3 regions of the Streptomyces sp. NPDC054813 genome follow, and region 3 is predicted to be linked to each of the others. Evidence: riboswitches for the same ligand, from Rfam matches in the RefSeq annotation. Region 3 holds a riboswitch; each other region holds the start of a gene.
The links. A riboswitch is a leader RNA that binds a small molecule or an ion and turns the genes downstream of it on or off. The one in region 3 is predicted to bind cobalamin.

Region 1: another riboswitch for cobalamin. It lies ahead of ACWGJB_RS21230 (CbtB domain-containing protein); the one in region 3 lies ahead of ACWGJB_RS13790 (ribonucleoside-diphosphate reductase subunit alpha).
Region 2: another riboswitch for cobalamin. It lies ahead of ACWGJB_RS11205 (cobalamin biosynthesis protein); the one in region 3 lies ahead of ACWGJB_RS13790 (ribonucleoside-diphosphate reductase subunit alpha).

The regions. Positions count from the first base shown of each region.
Region 1 is NZ_JBSHAF010000010.1:26,437-28,690, forward strand. It holds gene ACWGJB_RS21225 (CbtA family protein) at 105-857, opposite strand; gene ACWGJB_RS21230 (CbtB domain-containing protein) at 879-1,100, opposite strand; cobalamin riboswitch at 1,136-1,278, opposite strand; gene ACWGJB_RS21235 (enoyl-CoA hydratase/isomerase family protein) at 1,462-2,254, opposite strand, start outside.
Region 2 is NZ_JBSHAF010000005.1:66,635-68,888, reverse strand. It holds gene ACWGJB_RS11210 (cobyric acid synthase) at 1-327, opposite strand, end outside; gene ACWGJB_RS11205 (cobalamin biosynthesis protein) at 324-1,307, opposite strand; cobalamin riboswitch at 1,409-1,548, opposite strand; gene ACWGJB_RS11200 (hypothetical protein) at 1,694-1,921, opposite strand; gene ACWGJB_RS11195 (anion permease) at 1,941-2,254, opposite strand, start outside.
Region 3 is NZ_JBSHAF010000006.1:115,272-117,525, forward strand. It holds gene mctP (monocarboxylate uptake permease MctP) at 1-209, shown strand, start outside; gene ACWGJB_RS13785 (GNAT family N-acetyltransferase) at 321-857, shown strand; cobalamin riboswitch at 881-1,005, shown strand; gene ACWGJB_RS13790 (ribonucleoside-diphosphate reductase subunit alpha) at 1,131-2,254, shown strand, end outside.

The DNA.
Region 1 (2,254 bases), on a different contig from region 3:
TCCGCTCCTCGCCCTGCGCTCGTCCCTGTCCGACCGGGTGGTGCCCGGAGAACGCGAGAGGGCCCCCGGATGGTTCCGGAGGGCCCTCACGTGTCGTGAATCGTTCAGTGTGCGGCGGGAACCGTCCGCCCGGCCGGGGCCTTCGCCGGCTTGGGGTTGAGCTGCCGTTCCGCCAACTCGCCGAAGAGCAGGCCGAAGCCGCCCCACAGCACCAGCTGGATGGCCAGTGCCGAGAGCCGGAACCGCCACAGCAGGGTGGCCGGGAAGTCCGTCGGCACCTCGTTGACGGTCGGCAGGAACTGGTACGCCAGTCCGATGACGACCGCGAACGCGGCCGCCGCGACCACGGTCGCCCACCAGGTGCCGAGGCTCGGACGGAGCCGCTTGCCCAGGATGGTGGCGGCGACCGCCAGGAGCACGCTGAGCACCATCATCAGGAAGTACAGCGTGGTCCGCTTGCCGATGGTGTCCGGGTCGCCCACCGACGGCGGGTTGGCCGGGTACTTCAGGAAGGGCACCACGTACACGGCGAGCAGCGCGCAGACGGACAGCAGCAGCGCCGTCGCCCGCGGCGAGAAGCGGCCGAGGCGGCCCAGGGCGAAGCAGTAGGCGAGTGCCGCGATGCCGCCGAAGGCGACCCCGTAGACCAGCACACCGGTGGCCAGGCCCGCGGTGGACTGGAGGGATCGGGAGACGACCTCCATCTCGTGCTCGTGCGAGTGGGCGTCCTCGAAGCTGATCGCCTTGTCGACGTTCGGCTCACCGAGGAGATAGGCGACGACCAGGGCGAGCACACCGGCGGCGAGGCCGGCGAGCATGCCCCGCACCAGGAGGTTTCTTACCGTTGCGGAGTTCATGAGCGTGCGGCGTCCCTTGCGTCAGTGGCAGGGGAAGCCAAGGAGGTGGCGGGCGTCGTGCACCCACTCGTGGACGTCCGTGCCGTTGAACACGGAGGTGGCGCCCTGCTCGGCGCCGACGAAGTAGAGCAGGATGAGCATGAGGATGCCGAAGAAGACCGCCCAGGGAGCTATCGCGCTCAGCGGCAGCTTGGCGGGAACGACGGGGGTGGTGGCTGTCGGCTGCGCGACGGTCTGCGCCATGGCAGAACCTCCTCTGGGAGTTCGCGTCCCATCTCGGTGGTGCACTGGACGACGGCTACGGGTCTGACTCACGAGTTGCCGGGGGCTCTCGCATACAGTGGCGCGACCGTGCCGGACTTCCACCGGCTTCCGTTCTTTCGTCGTCGATATCGGACAGACCGTACCGCGTGTCAGGGGCACGGCCAAGACCGCACCACCAGGCGTGATCTTCATCTCGCGCCCGGTAGCCTGTTCTGGGGGTGCCGGGTCAGCGGTGACGGAACCCGGCGGGCGTCCGCCGGTCCAGGTAGCCCTGCGGCTGCGTCGTCGGCGGCCATGGACGCGCCCATGTGCCCGAGCCCGATGAAGGCGACGGCACGGCTCACCAGGCCACCTCCCTGGTGGTGTCGGGTCCGGCGAGCCCCAGTTCGCGCTCGCCGAGCGGAGCGAAGAACCGGTCGACATCGGCGTCGGTGACCTCGGCGAGGGTGGCCGGGGACCAGCGCGGGTCGCGGTCCTTGTCGATGACCTGGGCACGGATGCCCTCCACCAGGTCGGGGGCGGACAGGGCGGCGCAGGAGACGCGGTACTCCTGGTCCAGGACCCGCTCCAGCGGACCGAGCCGCCGGGCCCGGCGCATCGCCGCCAGGGTGACTTTCAGGGAGGTCGGCGACTTGGTGAGCAGGGTCTCCGCCGTCTCCTTCGCCGCCGGGTCGCCATGGGCGAGCAGCCGCCGGACGATCTCCTCGACCGTGTCGGCGGCGTAGGAGGCGTCGATCCACTCCCGGTGGCGGGCCAGTTCGCCTTCCGGCGCCGGTCGCACGTGCCGGTCGAGCGCATCGTGCACGGGTCGGTCGGCGAGGTCGGCGATCAGCCGCTCGATCCTGTCCGAGGGAACACAGTGGTCGGCGAGTCCGCACAACAGGGCGTCCGCCGCCCCGATCTGAGCGCCCGTCAGCGCGAGGTGGGTGCCCAGTTCGCCAGGGGCGAGGGCGAGCAGGTACGTGCCGCCGACGTCGGGGACGAAGCCGATGCCGGTCTCCGGCATCGCGATCCGCGACCGCTCGGTGGCGATCCGGACGCTGCCGTGCGCGGAGACGCCGACGCCGCCGCCCATGACGATGCCGTCCATGATCGCGACATAGGGCTTGGGGTAGCGGGCGATCCGGGCGTTG
Region 2 (2,254 bases), on a different contig from region 3:
CCGTCCACCGTGATAGCCGCGCGCACTCATCTCACCGACCGGCTTGCCGAGCAGCACGACCTGACTGCTCTGCTCGCCGCCCGGCTTGAGCAGCACGGGGTTCATCAGCGCGGTCGGCTCGACCCGGCAGGCCTGCGCCTGCATGGCCTGCGCCCGCCCGATCTCGGCGCCCTCGCGCGTGACGAAGGAGTTGAGGGACATGTTCTGCGCCTTGAACGGCGCGACCTTGACGCCCTGCCGCGCCAGCCACCGGCAGATACCGGCGGTGACGACACTCTTGCCGGCATCCGAGGTGGTACCCGCGACGAGGAGACCTCCGTTGTTCATGAGGAACACCCCGGGTGCCGCACGGCCGACGGCGCCGGGTTCTTTGCAACCCGCCCCCGCAGCAGGGCTCCGGCCGCACTCACCCCCAGCGCGAGCCACCCCACCCGCCGTGACAACCGCACCGCCCGCTCGATGTCCGCGACTTCCACGCTCCGCCCCTCCCCGTTCAGCACCGGCCGATGCTCGACCCGCCCGCCGTATGACAAGGTCCCGCCGAGCCGTACCCCCAACGCCCCCGCGAACGACGCCTCCACCGGCCCGGCGTTGGGGCTCGGGTGCTTCGCCGCGTCGGCCCGCCAGGTCCGTACGGCCCCCTTGGTGTCATCTCCTGCGACGGCGGCCAGCACGGCGGTGAGCCGTGCCCCCGGCCACCCCGCAACGTCGTCCAGCCGCGCCGAGGCCCACCCGTACCGCCGGTACCGGGCCGACTTGTGACCCACCATGGCGTCCAGGGTGTTGACGGCCCGGAATCCGAGCAGCCCCGGCACCCCGCCCACGGCCCCCCACACCAGCGCACCCACGACCGCGTCGCTCGTGTTCTCGGCGACGGACTCCACGACGGCCCGGGCGATCCCGTCGGCGTCCAGGGCCTGCGGATCCCGTCCGCACAGATGCGGCAGCCGGGCCCGGGCGGCCTCGACGTCCCCCGTCCTGAGGGCGTGCCCGATGACGCCGGCCTCGCGGGCGAGTGAAGTGCCCCCGACGACGGCCCAGGTGGCGGTCGCGGTGAGCGCGACGGAAGCGGCGGTGGACGGTCGTAGGACCCGCTGGGCCAGGGCACCCAGAGTCACGGCGCCGCCGGCGCAGGCGGCGGTGTGCAGCGCGCCCCACCCGCGGTGGTCCCGCCACAGCGCCCGTTCGACGGCCCCTGCCGCCCGTCCGAACGCGGCGACCGGATGCCCGCGGCGCGGATCGCCGAGCAGCAGATCGCCGAGAAGGCCGGCGGCGGCGCCGTACGCGAAGACGCGACCGGCACCCATCGGCTCAGCCCGCCGCGGGGGCGGGAACGGGCCTGGTACTCAACCTCGAACGGCAGCCGCGCATGGCGATATGTCCTCACTCAGGGTGTCCACGCCCTGGTTCGACGAGACCGGCGGTGAGAGTTCCTGGCTCCCGGGGACTGCTATCCCGGTGACAGTGGCGGGACCGCGCCGGATTCGCACCGGCTTCCTCTCTTGCCGCCGTACTTGGCTCCGGAAGTCCACCACGCCCCCGGAAGAACCGTCAACTTGCCGTTGACCTGCGGGGGGAGTGTGTGGGAAGGCCCACACCGGTGGTCCAGCGGGGCTCGTGGGACATGCCGAAGGCTCCTCCCGAGCGAGTCGGGGAGGAGCCTTGCCCGGCCGAGATCAGGCCTTGACCACGATCAGGACTTGGCCACGATCAGGTGGATGCCGTACGCCACCGCGGCCGCGCAGGCGGCGAAGCACAGGTAGGCGGCGGTCACGGCCAGGGCCGCGGAGTTGCCCTGGGCCATGGCGCGTTCGCGGGCCGAGAGGCCCTTGATGCCGAGGGTGAAGAGGGCCACCATGCCCACGGTGACCACGAGGCTGACGCCGAAGACGGAGCCGATGGCTGCCCAGTCGATGTTCATGTCGGTTCTTCCTCGGGGGTCAGACGGTCGCGGCCGGGTCGGTGGCGGCGGCCGGCGCGGGTGACGGGGCGGGGGACGGGATCGTGGCGGTGAGGTCGTCGGTCACCGTGCCCGCGGGCGGCGGGGTCACGGCGGCCATCGCCGCGGTCACCACGCCGGCCGGCTCCGTGCCGTCGGTGTCGTTGACGTTGGCGCTGTCCACGACCTCGCGGCGGGAGAGCTTCCAGATCGTGGCGCTGGAGGCGACGAGGAAGACGGCGACGACCGCCGTGCCCCAGTCGCCGAGGTCCGTCACGGACTCGGCGAGCGCCCCGACGACCGCGGCCGCGGGGA
Region 3 (2,254 bases):
AGATCCCGGGCATCGGCGAGATCGGCTACATCGGCCTGACGGCGTTCGTGATGAACGTGGTGGTGACGGTGATCCTGACGTTCGCCCTGAAGGCCCTGAAGGCCCCCGAGGGCATCGACGAGACCAAGGCGGAGGACTACACGGCCGACGCGGGCGACCCGGGAGTGGAAGCCGAACTCCCGCCGGCCGTCGCGGAGGGCGCCCACTAGAGCGCGCCCCGTCAGGGGCGCGGGGAACTGCGCGACCAGCCACGAACAACCCGCAGCGGGCCACCGAGAATTCCCACCCTCGGCGGCCCGCTGTCGTACACACTCCTCCGCATGACGATCCACATCCGCGAAGCGCAACCCACCGAATACGACATCCTCGGCGAGATAACCGCCCAGGCCTACCTCCAGGACGGCCTCCTCGACTTCGGCGAGAGCGACTCCTATCTCACCGAACTCAAGGACGTCGCGAAACGGGCAGCCGCGGCCACCGTTCTCGTCGCCGTGAACGGCAACGCCCTCCTCGGCGGAGTCACCTTCGTCCCCGGCCCCGGTCCGATGGCCGACCTCGCCGCCCCCCAAGAGGCCGAGATCCGGATGCTCGCCGTCGGCCGAGCCGCCCGCGGCCATGGCGCCGGCGAGGCGCTCGTCCGCGCCTGCATCGACCGCGCACGCGCCCTCGACGGCTGCGAGAAGGTCGTTCTGTCGACGCAGCGCACCATGGAATCCGCCCACCGGATCTACGAGCGCCTCGGCTTCGTCCGCACACCCGGGCGGGACTGGAATCCCTTGCCGCAGCTGTACGACATCACTCTCCTCACCTACGAGTTGACGCTGCGAGACCGTTCGCGACACAACATGTGGGGGTGACGCGACAGCGCGGCACTAGATGTATGCTCATGCTCGCTGTCGCCGCAGGGGAATCCGGTGCGAATCCGGAACTGTCCCGCAACGGTGTACTTGTGCACATCTGTGCACAAGCGTCAGTCCGAGGACCTGCCGACAGCACGCCCGGCCGTCCGGCCCGGGTGTTCTGACGTCCGGGTCTCGTGGAGTGGGCCGGGGACGCGACACGCGTGCGTGCGCTCGTGTGCTGCCTCCTGCCCTCCGCCAGGCCCCGTGCCGAGCGAGGGAGAGCCCCACGTGACCATCGCGCCAGCCGAACCGGCTTCAGCGACCATCTCTGTGGACGAGGACAGTCCCGGCGCCGCGTTGCTGCGGACCCTGACCGGGCTGACCGCCGACCTCCCCGACGCCGACCCCGGCCGGGTCGCCGCCGCCGCGCTGCGCGGCCGGTCCGCGCGGGCCGACGAGTCGGAGTTGCGCGAGCTGGCCACCGAGGCGGCCGCCGGGCTCATCTCCGAGGACCCCGCCTACTCCCGGCTCGCCGCCCGGCTGCTGACGATCTCGGTCCGTGCCGAGGCCGCCTCGCAGGGCGTGACGTCCTTCACCGAGTCCGTCGCCGTCGGGCACCGCGAGGGCCTGGTCGCCGACCGCACCGCCGAGTTCGCGCGCCTGCACGCGGCCCGCCTGGACGCCCTGGTCGACCCGGACGCCGACGACCGCTTCGGCTACTTCGGCCTGCGCACCCTGCACAGCCGTTACCTGCTCCGGCACCCGATCACCCGCAAGGTCATCGAGACTCCGCAGCACTTCCTGCTCCGGGTCGCCGCGGGTCTCGCCAAGGACGACACAGTCCGCGCCCTGGACGAAGTCGCCGCGCTCTACAAGCTCATGAGCCGCCTCGACTACCTCCCCTCCTCCCCCACCCTCTTCAACTCCGGTACCCGGCACCCCCAGATGTCGTCGTGCTACCTCCTCGACTCCCCGAAGGACAAGCTGGACTCCATCTACGACCGGTACCACCAGGTGGCCCGGCTCTCGAAGCACGCCGGTGGCATCGGTCTTTCGTACTCCCGGATCCGCTCCCGCGGTTCGCTGATCCGCGGCACCAACGGGCACTCCAACGGCATCGTGCCGTTCCTCAAGACGCTCGACGCCTCGGTCGCCGCGGTGAACCAGGGCGGCCGGCGCAAGGGCGCGGCCGCGGTCTACCTGGAGACCTGGCACTCCGACATCGAGGAGTTCCTGGAGCTGCGCGACAACACCGGTGAGGACGCCCGGCGTACGCACAACCTGAACCTCGCGCACTGGGTCCCGGACGAGTTCATGCGCCGGGTGAACGCCGACGAGCAGTGGTCCCTGTTCTCCCCGGCCGACGTGCCGGAGCTGGTGGATCTGTGGGGCGACGAGTTCGACGCGGCCTA